3 regions of the Paracoccus sp. pheM1 genome follow, and region 2 is predicted to be linked to each of the others. Evidence: riboswitches for the same ligand, from Rfam matches in the RefSeq annotation. Region 2 holds a riboswitch; each other region holds the start of a gene.
What was found. A riboswitch is a leader RNA that binds a small molecule or an ion and turns the genes downstream of it on or off. The one in region 2 is predicted to bind cobalamin.
Positions count from the first base shown of each region.

Region 1: linked by a shared signal. The riboswitch ahead of KF941_RS21855 (TonB-dependent receptor) and the one ahead of KF941_RS11085 (CbtB domain-containing protein) in region 2 are both predicted to bind cobalamin.
Region 3: linked by a shared signal. The riboswitch ahead of KF941_RS24130 (ABC transporter substrate-binding protein) and the one ahead of KF941_RS11085 (CbtB domain-containing protein) in region 2 are both predicted to bind cobalamin.

Region 1 is NZ_JAGXCX010000002.1:1,591,459-1,594,727, forward strand. Features, by position in the region: gene KF941_RS21855 (TonB-dependent receptor) at 1-1,335, opposite strand, end outside; cobalamin riboswitch at 1,470-1,688, opposite strand; gene KF941_RS21860 (SLC13 family permease) at 1,828-3,269, shown strand, end outside.
Region 2 is NZ_JAGXCX010000001.1:2,172,923-2,176,191, forward strand. Features, by position in the region: gene KF941_RS11080 (endonuclease/exonuclease/phosphatase family protein) at 1-1,000, shown strand, start outside; cobalamin riboswitch at 1,161-1,367, shown strand; gene KF941_RS11085 (CbtB domain-containing protein) at 1,403-1,579, shown strand; gene KF941_RS11090 (CbtA family protein) at 1,581-2,279, shown strand; gene KF941_RS11095 (hypothetical protein) at 2,350-2,886, shown strand; gene bluB (5,6-dimethylbenzimidazole synthase) at 2,886-3,269, shown strand, end outside.
Region 3 is NZ_JAGXCX010000003.1:282,432-285,700, forward strand. Features, by position in the region: gene aceB (malate synthase A) at 1-31, opposite strand, end outside; gene KF941_RS24125 (helix-turn-helix transcriptional regulator) at 166-1,599, shown strand; cobalamin riboswitch at 1,661-1,860, shown strand; gene KF941_RS24130 (ABC transporter substrate-binding protein) at 1,954-2,961, shown strand; gene KF941_RS24135 (iron ABC transporter permease) at 2,958-3,269, shown strand, end outside.

The DNA.
Region 1 (3,269 bases), on a different contig from region 2:
GACGCCCAGGTCGAAGCCGCGGTTCTTTTCGGGCTTCAGGTTCGGATTGCCCTGGTAGACCGAAGAGCCATAATCCGCATTGGCGTAAAGCTCGAAATAGGACGGGTTGACCAGCCCGGTCCCGGCCGAGGCGTGCAGGCGGAAGGGCCGGTCCGGCACGTGCCAGGACAGGCCCAGATTCCAGCTGGTGAAGTCCTCGAACACCTTGTTGCCGTCGTGGCGGACACCGGCCTGGACATCCAGCCCGTTGTCCAGAAAGCCGCGATATTCCAGCGCGACCGAGGTCATCTCGCGCCGGTTTTCCGGGGCCGAGGAGCTTTCGTCCCTTTGCCGCTCGGCCAGCACGTTCAGCAGGTGCGACGCCTCGGCCACCGTGCCGTCGATGCCGAAGCTGCCGCGGTATTTCAGCTTGCGCGTCTCGCCGCGCGTGACCGGGCCGCCGTCCGAGCTTTGCTTGTAGATCGTGTCCTGATAGTCCAGCCGATGCGTCAGCCGGCCGCCCAGCATGGAATATTCGGCCCAGATCCCGCCCTGGAACTCGTCGCGTTCGCTGTATTTGTGCGGGTCGTCCACCACATATTCCTGCGCGCTGGTCGCGGACCAGCTGGTGGAATCGTAATCGTATTTCTCCTTCGCGCGGCGCAGGGTGGTGCCCAGGCGCAGATCCTCGCCGATCTGCCAGTCGCCCGAAAGCCCGATGGTCTTGCGGTTGGTCCCGTCCTTTTCGCCGCCGTCGCCCGACTGGTCATAGCCGTGGTCGTCCCGCGCCGAGAGGGTCAGCGCGATCCCGCCCTGCGCGCCGCGCTGGCTGACATGGGCCGAGGCGGCGGCGCCGTTGCCCAGCTCGACCGAGCCGCCGTAATGCAGCCCCGGTTCCCCCTTGCGGGTGATGATGTTGATGACGCCCGCCGAGGCGTTCGAGCCGTAATAGACCGATTGCGGCCCGCGCAGCACCTCGATGCGCTCGATATTGGCGGTCTCGAGCCCGGACAGGATGTATTCGTCGGCCCCGCCCGTCGCTTCGATCCCGTCGAGCAGGATCAGCGTGTGGTTGCCCTCGCCGCCGCGGATGCGGACCTGGGTGAAGGTCGAGCCGGTGGCCGAGACCGAAACCCCCGGCACGGCGCGCAGCGCGTCCTGCACGGTGGCGATGCCCCTGGCCTCGATCTCGGCGGCGGTCAGCACGGTATGGGCGCGGGCATAGCCGCCCTCGGCCACGGCGGTCAGCCCGCCCGAGATCACCACCTCGTCCAGGCGATAGCCTTCCTGGCCGGTGGCGGCCGCCGGCAGCAGGGCGGCGGTGGCGGCCAGCAGGGAAACCGGAGTTCTGAACATTCCAAAGCCTTTCCAGCACGGGCCCGCGGCCCGCGATTTGCAGAAATGCCCTGCGGAAAGGCTGGCAGGCCCGACCGCAAGACGACGATCGTCACCTCTGCGGAACGGCCGCTTTCCAGACGCGCCCCGCGCCGGAAATGGGTGATCGCCACGGCAGGTCTCCTGGCTCGCGGATCGCTGCTCAGGCCGGCCTTCCCAGGAGATCCCAGTGGCACGTTCGACCGTCGCTCACCGCTTACAGTTGCGGGGGCAGCCCCGGCCTTGCCCTGGCCGCATCGCGGCCGGCGGGCGCACCGGTGTTCCCTTTTCATCCGGCGCGCAAGCCCGCCGGAACCGTAGCGGCCCCGCATTGCCGCAGCCGGGCGCCGGCTGTCAAGCGGCAATGCACCCGGCGCCCGGCCGCCGCGACAACCTGTCCGGGAACGCGGCCGCGGAACCGCCCGCCGGGCCGCGGCATTGGGTCAGGTATCCGACGGAAGGGAAGGTCAAGCGATGGCCATGCCGCAGATCCTGGCCGTGCTGATCCTTTGCGCGATGATGGCGCTGTTCGTCTGGGGACGGCTGCGCTACGACGTGGTGGCGATGATCGCGCTGCTGGCCTCGCTGCTGGCCGGCACGGTCAAGCCGGAGGAGGCGTTCCGCGGCTTCAGCGACGACATCGTCATCATCGTCGGCAGCGCGCTGGTGGTCAGCGCCGGCATCTCGCGCTCGGGCGTGATCGAGGCGGTGATGCGCCGGATGCTGGGGCGGTTGCGGACCCTGCGCTGGCAGCTTCTGGTGCTGGTCGGCTCGGTCACGGGCCTGTCGGCGCTGGTCAAGAACATCGGCGCGCTGGCCATGCTGATGCCGGCGGCGCTGAAGATGGCGCGGCGCTCGGGGCATTCGCCCTCGGCCTATCTGATGCCGATGGCCTTCGGCTCGCTCTTGGGCGGGCTGATCACGCTGGTTGGCACTTCGCCCAACATCATCGTCTCGCGGGTGCGCGAGCAGATGACGGGCCAGCCCTTCACCATGTTCGACTATGCGCCGGTCGGCCTCGGCCTGTCGCTGGTGGGGCTGGTCTTCCTGCTTTTCGCCCATCGGCTGCTGCCGCGCGACCGCCGTGCGACGGCCTCGCTGAGCGAGGCGGTGAACATCAGCGACTATCACACCGAGGCCACCGTCCCCGAGGGCGCCGGCATCGTCGGCATGACGGTGGGCGAGTATCTCAGCGCCGTCGATGGCGAGGTGGCCGTGACCGGGCTGATCCGCGGCGGCGCGCGCCGCGCGGTGACGCTGCCCGACACGGTGATCGAGATGGGCGACACCCTGCTGTTGCGCGGCGAGCCGAATGCGCTGGAACGCGCCGTGACCAAGCTGGGCATGGAGCTGACCCGGCAGGATGCGGCGGCCGAAGAAGGGCTGCCGGCCGACAAGATCGGCGTGATCGAGGCGGTGATCGCGCCGGCCTCGCTTCTGGTCGGCCAGACGGTGGGGCGGATCGCGCTGTTCGACCAGCATGGCGTGAACCTGATCGCCATTTCGCGCGCCGGGCATCGCATGACGCAGCGGCTCAGCCGGACGGTGCTGGCGGCGGGCGACGTGCTGCTGGTGCAGGGGCCGATCGAGCTGTTGCCCGAGCGGATGCGCGTGCTGGGCCTGCTGCCCCTGGCCGAGCGCCATATCCGGCTGGGCGGGGTGCGCAAGCAATTGCTGCCGGTGCTGATCCTGGCCGTGGCCATGGCGGCGACGGCGGCGGGGCTGGTGCCTGTCGCCGTCGCCTTCTTCGCCGCCGCCGTGCTGATGATCCTGACCGGCGCGATCAGCGCCGAGGAAGCCTATGAGGCCATCGAATGGCCGATCCTGATCATGCTGGGCGCGCTGATCCCGGTCAGCGAGGCGCTGCAAAAGACCGGCGTGACCGACCTGCTGGGCGCGTGGCTGTCGCAGGCGGC
Region 2 (3,269 bases):
CGCCCAGGCCGATCCGCTGCGGATCGCGACCTTCAGCCCCGACCTGTCGCGCGACGGGCCGGGGCTTTTGTTGCGCGACCTCGGCCGCAAGGATGCGCAGATCGACGCCGTGGTGCAGGTGTTGGCGGAAACCCGGCCCGACATCCTGCTGCTGACGCATTTCGACTGGGATTACGAGGACAGCGCGCTGGACGCCTTTGCCGCCAGGCTGGCGCAGGCCGGGCTGGACTATCCGCACCGCTTCGCCGCCCGGCCGAATTCCGGCATGGCGACCGGGCTCGACCTGAACGCCGACGGGCGGCTGGGCACGGCCGACGATGCGCAGGGCTTCGGCACCTTCTCGGGGCAGGGCGGCATGGCGATCCTGTCGCGCCATCCGCTCGGGCCGGTCAAGGATTACACGGATTTCCTCTGGCGCGACCTGCCCGACAACCTGATGCCGCCGCTGCCCGAGGAGGTGGCGGCCATCCGCCGCCTGTCCTCGACCGCGCATTGGGATGCGGTGGTCACGGTCGCGGGCCGGCCGCTGCACCTCTTGGCCATGTCCGCGACGCCGCCGGTCTTCGACGGGCCCGAGGATCTGAACGGGCGACGCAACCATGACGAGCTGGCGTTCTGGCTGCATCACCTGCCCGACGGCCCCTTCGTTCTGGCCGGGAACCTGAACCTCGACCCCCTGGACAGCGAAGGCCGGCCCGAGGCGCTGGCCCGGATCATGGCCCATGTCACCGACCCCCTGCCCCGCAGCGCGGGCGGCGCGACGGCCAAGGGCGGGGTGAACGACGGCCACCGGGGCGATCCGGCGCTGGATACCGGCGACTGGCCGGACGACAAGCCGCCGGGCAACCTGCGCGTCGACTACGTCCTGCCGGCAAGGCCGCTCAAGGTGCTGGACTCGGGCGTGTTCTGGCCGGCCGAGGGACCGCTGGCCAAGGCCGCGCTGGCCGCTTCCGCGCACCGGCTGGTCTGGGTCGACCTGGACTGGCCGCCGGCACCCTGATTCGGACAAGCCCCTTCCGCCCGTCCCCGCGCGATGCCCCGGCATCTTCTCCGTTGTCCAAATACCCATGCGACGGCGCCGCCTGCCGGCCCGTCGCCCGGCCTTCGACCCCGCCCGCAGCGGCCACCCGATTCCGCTTGCCGCCGCCGCGGCATCGCAGGTAACATGCGCGTGTATCGGTGCCCCTTTCCGGGGCCAAAAGGGAATGCGGTGCGGTCCTCGGCGTCTCGGGGGCCAAATCCGCAGCCGCCCCCGCGACTGTAGGCGGAGAGCGGACGTCCATCGCGCCACTGGCCATCCGGCCGGGAAGGCGGGCGTCTGCCGTGACCCGCAAGCCAGGAGACCTGCCGATGCAGGAACCGCAATGTCGTCGGGTTGGACGACCAAAGGAAAGGGTCGCAGATGACCGCAAAACCCATGACCGCCGCCGGCGCCAGCCGCGCCTCGGTCCTGTTTCCCGCCATCGCCGCCTTCGCGATCGGCTTCGGGCTGATCTTCATGTCCGGGCTGGTGCAGGCCGAGACCCTGCATGACGCCGCCCATGACGTGCGTCACGCGACCGGCTTCCCCTGCCACTGACATGTTCTCGCGCATTCTGACCAGCGGGTTGATCGCTGGCGCTGCAACGGGGCTGATTGCCGCCCTGTTGCAGCTTTGGTTCGTGCAGCCCGTGCTGCTGCATGCCGAACTGTATGAATCCGGCCAACTGGCCCATTTCGGCGCCGAGGCCGTCGGCGCGCACCAGGACTTGGGGCCCTTCGAATGGACCCGCAACATGCTTTCGGTCCTGTTCACCATGATGGTCTATGCCGGCTACGGGCTGATGCTGGTGGCGCTGATGGCGCTGTCCGAGGCGCAGGGCAACGCGGTCACGGCGCGGCAGGGGCTGCTTTGGGGCCTGGCCGGCTACCTGACCATGCAGCTTGCCCCCGCCTTCGGCCTGGCGCCGGAAGTGCCGGGCGTCGCCGCCGCCGATGTGCAGTTGCGCGCGATCTGGTGGCTGGGCACCGCCGCCGCCACCGGGCTCGCGCTGTGGCTGGTCGCCTTTGGCAAGGGCTGGGCGGCCTGGGGCGTGGCCATCGTGCTGATCCTGGCGCCGCATGTGATCGGCGCGCCGCAGCCCGACAGCTATGCCGGCCCGGTCCCGCCCGAGCTTTCGGCGGAATTCGCCGGGCGCGCCCTGGGTGCCGGCGCCATGGCCTGGGCGCTGCTCGGCCTGCTGGCCGGCTGGTTCTGGCAGCGCGAAAGCCAACGCGCGCCGGTGCCGCAAGCCGCCTGATCCGGGCCGCAACCGTTTCGGCCGGGCGTGCCTGTCGCGCCCGGCCCTTTCATGAAAGCGGGGAAAAGACATGGATCGTTCGATCCCGATGCTGCTGATCGGCCTGATCTTCGGCGGCGGCATGGGCTTCGTCATCGCCGCCGCCAACGGCATCACGCTGGACGGCCACGACCACGGCGCGCATGGCCACGGCACCCAGGCCGCGGCGCATGACCACGGCGCGCCCATCGACCTGCCCGCGGGCAGCGCCACCGCCTCGGCCCGGCTGGAGCCCGACAGCACCGCCGGCTGGAACCTGTTCGTCGAGGCCGAGGGCTTCTGCTTCGCCCCCGAACATGCCGGGCTGGCCGATCGCCGCGGCGAGGGCCATGCGCATCTTTACCTGAACGGCGCCAAGATCGCCCGGCTCTACGGCCCGGCCCATCACCTCGACATGCTCGCCGCCGGCGACCGGCTGCGGGTCGAGCTGAACTCGAACGACCACCGCCCGCTGACCGTGGCGGGCCGGCCGCTCGCCGTGGAACTGACCGTGCCCGACCGCCCGGTCGGCATCCGCGCCGGGGCCGAGGGCCTGCCCGACAGCGCCATTTGCGCCACGCCCCGATGATGCGGTTCGGCCCCGAGGACCAGGCGGCGCTGGACCGCATCCTGTGCTGGCGCCGCGACGTGCGGCATTTCCGCGACGACCCGATCCCCGAGCCGCTGCTGGAGGAATTGCGCGCGGCGATGGAACTGGCGCCCTCGGTCGGCAATGCCCGGCCCTGGCGGGTGATCCGGGTCGAAAGCCCCGATCTGCGCGCCGCGATCCGCGCCGATTTCCTGCGCTGCAATGCCCGGGCCGCCGCACGCTACCAGGGCCGGCAGCGGCAGGAATACGATGCGCTGAAGCTCGCCGGGCTGGACCGCGCGCCGGTCTGGCTGGCCGTCTTTACCGAGATCGACCCGTCCGAGGGCCACGGCCTTGGCCGCGCCACCATGCCGCAGACCCTG
Region 3 (3,269 bases), on a different contig from region 2:
GAAGCGGTGGGGCATTGCGGTCGAGCGGCATGGCGGCCTCCTGTGATTCACGGCGTAATGTCACAGTAGTAATGTCATGCTGCATGTGCATTATTGCTTTGAAAACAACGGGTGTTGCGGTCAGTCTTGTCACCGTGCAGCCGCAGAACTTGTAAGGTTTGTCACATGGCCCGAGGCGAGAAACTGATCATCGGCCAGCGCCTGCGCGTGCTGCGCCAGTCGCTGGGGCTGACCCAGGCGCAGATGGCGGCCGAGCTGGGCGTCTCGGCCAGCTATGTCACGCTGATCGAATCCGACCAGCGCCCGGCCTCGGCGCGCTTCCTGATGCGGCTGGCCGAGGTCTATGACATGAACATCGCCGAGCTTGCGCCCTCGACCGACGCGCAGCTTGCGGCGGATTTCGCCGCGGCGCTGAAGGATCCGGCGCTGGAGGCAGGCGCGCCGTCCCGCGCCGAGATCGAGGCGGTGCTGCAAGCCTCGCCGCGGATCGCGGCGGCCTTCGTGCGGCTGCACGACAGCCACCGCCAGGCGCTGCTGCGGCCGCAGGCCGACGACAACCCGCTGACCGACCGCGACAAGGTCGAGGCGCTGGCCGGCACATCGCGCCCGGTCGATGCGGTGCGCGGCTGGTTCTATGCCCGGCGCAACCATGTCGATGCGCTGGACCGCGCCGCCGAGGCGCTGGCCGAGGAGCTGGCGCTGCACCGCAACGAGCCGCATATGGCCCTGACCGGCCGGCTGGCCGCGCATGGCATCGCTGTGCGCATCCTGCCCGCCCCGGTCATGGGCGAGCAGCTGCGCCGCTTCGACCCGCACCGGCGCGAGCTGATGCTGTCGGAACTGCTGGCGCAATCCAGCCGCCGCTTCCAGATCGGCGTGCTGCTGGCCCGGCTGGAGCAGGAACCGCTGATCGCCCGGCTGGTCGACGAGGCGGGGCTGGCCGACCCGCCTGCCGTCGCGCTGATGCGGGTGAGCCTGGCGAATTACTTCGCGGCGGCGCTGATGATGCCCTATGCCCGCTTTCTCGCCGCCTGCGAATCGGCGCGCTACGACGTCGAGCTGCTGGGCCACCGCTTCGGCGCCAGTTTCGAGCAGACCGCGCATCGCATGTCGACGCTGCAACGCCCCGAGGCGCGGGGCATCCCGTTCTTCTTCGTGCGGGTGGACCGGGCCGGGAACATCTCGAAACGCTTCAGCGCCGGGCGGTTCCCGTTCTCGCGCTTCGGCGGCACCTGCCCGTTGTGGAACATCCACGCCGCCTTCGAGACGCCGGACCGGGTGCAGACCCAGGTGATCCGCATGCCCGAGGGCGCCAGCTATTTCTCGATCGCGCGCACGGTGGCGCGGGCCGGCGGCACCCATGGCGCACCGGCGCAACGGCTGGCGATCGGGCTGGGCTGCGACGTGGCCTATGCGCCGCGGCTGGTCTATGCCGACGGCATCGACCTGGACCGCATCCGGCCGGTGGACATCGGGCTGAACTGCTATCTCTGCGAGCGGCCGGATTGCTCGGCCCGCGCCCATGCCCCGATCAACCGCCGGCTGCGCGTCAACGAACGCGAGCGCAGCCTGGCGATCTTCAGCTTCGAGGAGGGCTAGGCGCCCGCAGGCAGGCCGTGGCCGGGCGCCCATGCTGACGCTTGCCAGCGCCCGCGCCGGCAGCTAGGGAGAGCGCGTCGGTTTCCGCAAGGAATTGAAAGGGAATCCGCCGGGGTCGCAAGGCCCCGAACCGGAACTGCCCCCGCAACTGTAGGCGGCGAGCAGGATGCGAGAACGCCACTGTGGCCCCGTGCCATGGGAAGGCCGCATCCCTGCCGTGACCCGCCAGTCAGGAGACCTGCCGACGACGTTTGACCAATCCGAGCGGGTCGGCTCGGGAGGGGTTGCGACCGGCATTGGCCCGGTCTCCATCCGCTCATCCGGCCTGTTCATGATGTAGCGGAAGGAAACATCATGCTGAGGCTCACCACGGCGATCATCGCCACGTCCACCCTGGCGCCGATGGCGCTGGCGGGCACCGAATACCCGCTGACCCTGACCAGCTGCGGCCACGAGGTCACTTTCGACAAGGCGCCCGAAAGCGTCGTCAGCGTCGGGCAAAGCACGACCGAGATCCTGTATATGCTTGGGCTGGCCGACAAGGTGGCGGGCACGGCGCTGTGGATCAACCCGGTCCTGCCCGAATTCGCCGAGGCGGACGCCAGGGTCGAGCGGCTGGCCGACAACGCCCCCAGCTTCGAAAGCGTGCTGGCCAAGAAGCCTGGGCTGGTGGTCACGGCCTATGAATGGATGATCGGCCCGCAGGGCGCGGTCGGCACGCGCGAGATGTTCGACGACGCGCAGATCCCCAGCTGGATCATGCCGACCGAATGCGTCGGCAAGGACAATACGCAAAGCATGGACGGCGCGCGCTCGGTCCTGTTCGACACCGCGCTGCTTTACCAGGGCATCGAGGAACTGGCGGCGATCTTCGACGTATCGGAGCGCGGGACCGAGGTGATCGCCGACCTGAAGGCGCGCGAGGCGGCGGCGGTCGAGCGGGCGCAGGCGCTGGACCTGCCCGAGGGCGTGTCGGGCCTGTTCTGGTATTCCTCGGCCGAGATCGAGATCGACCCCTATGTCGCGGGCGCCAATGGCGTGCCGGGCTGGATGCTGTCCAAGCTGGGGGTGCAGAACGTCGTCGCCTCGCCCGAGGAATGGCCGACCGTCGGCTGGGAAACCATCGCCAAGGCCGGCCCGACCTTCATCGTCGCGGCCGAGATGAACCGCCGCCGCTTTCCCGCCGACGACATCGCCGTCAAGCGCGATTTCCTGACCTCGGACCCGGTGACAAGCGAGATGGAGGCGGTGAAGAACGACCGCATCCTGACCATGCCGGCCAATGCGATGGACCCCTCGGTGCGCGCGATCTACGCGCTGGAATCGCTGGCGGACTCGCTGGCCGGGTTCGACCTGCAATGAGGGTGCGCGCCGCGACCCGCAGCACGGGGCGCAATCGGGGCTGGCTGTGGCTGGCCCCCGCCGTGCTGGTCGCGGCGCTGCTCTTCGGCACGGCGGTGGGCGAGACGCGCATTCCGCTGGCCACCGTCATCGAGGTGCTGGCGGTCAAGGCCGGGCTTGGCTCGGCCGCGCTCGACCCGATCGACGCCAGCGTGATCTGGCATTACCGGCTGTCGCGGGCGGTGGTCGCGGCCTGCGGCGGCGCAGGCCTGGCGCTGTCGGGGCTGATCCTGCAGGCGCTGCTGCGCAACCCCCTGGCCGAGCCCTAT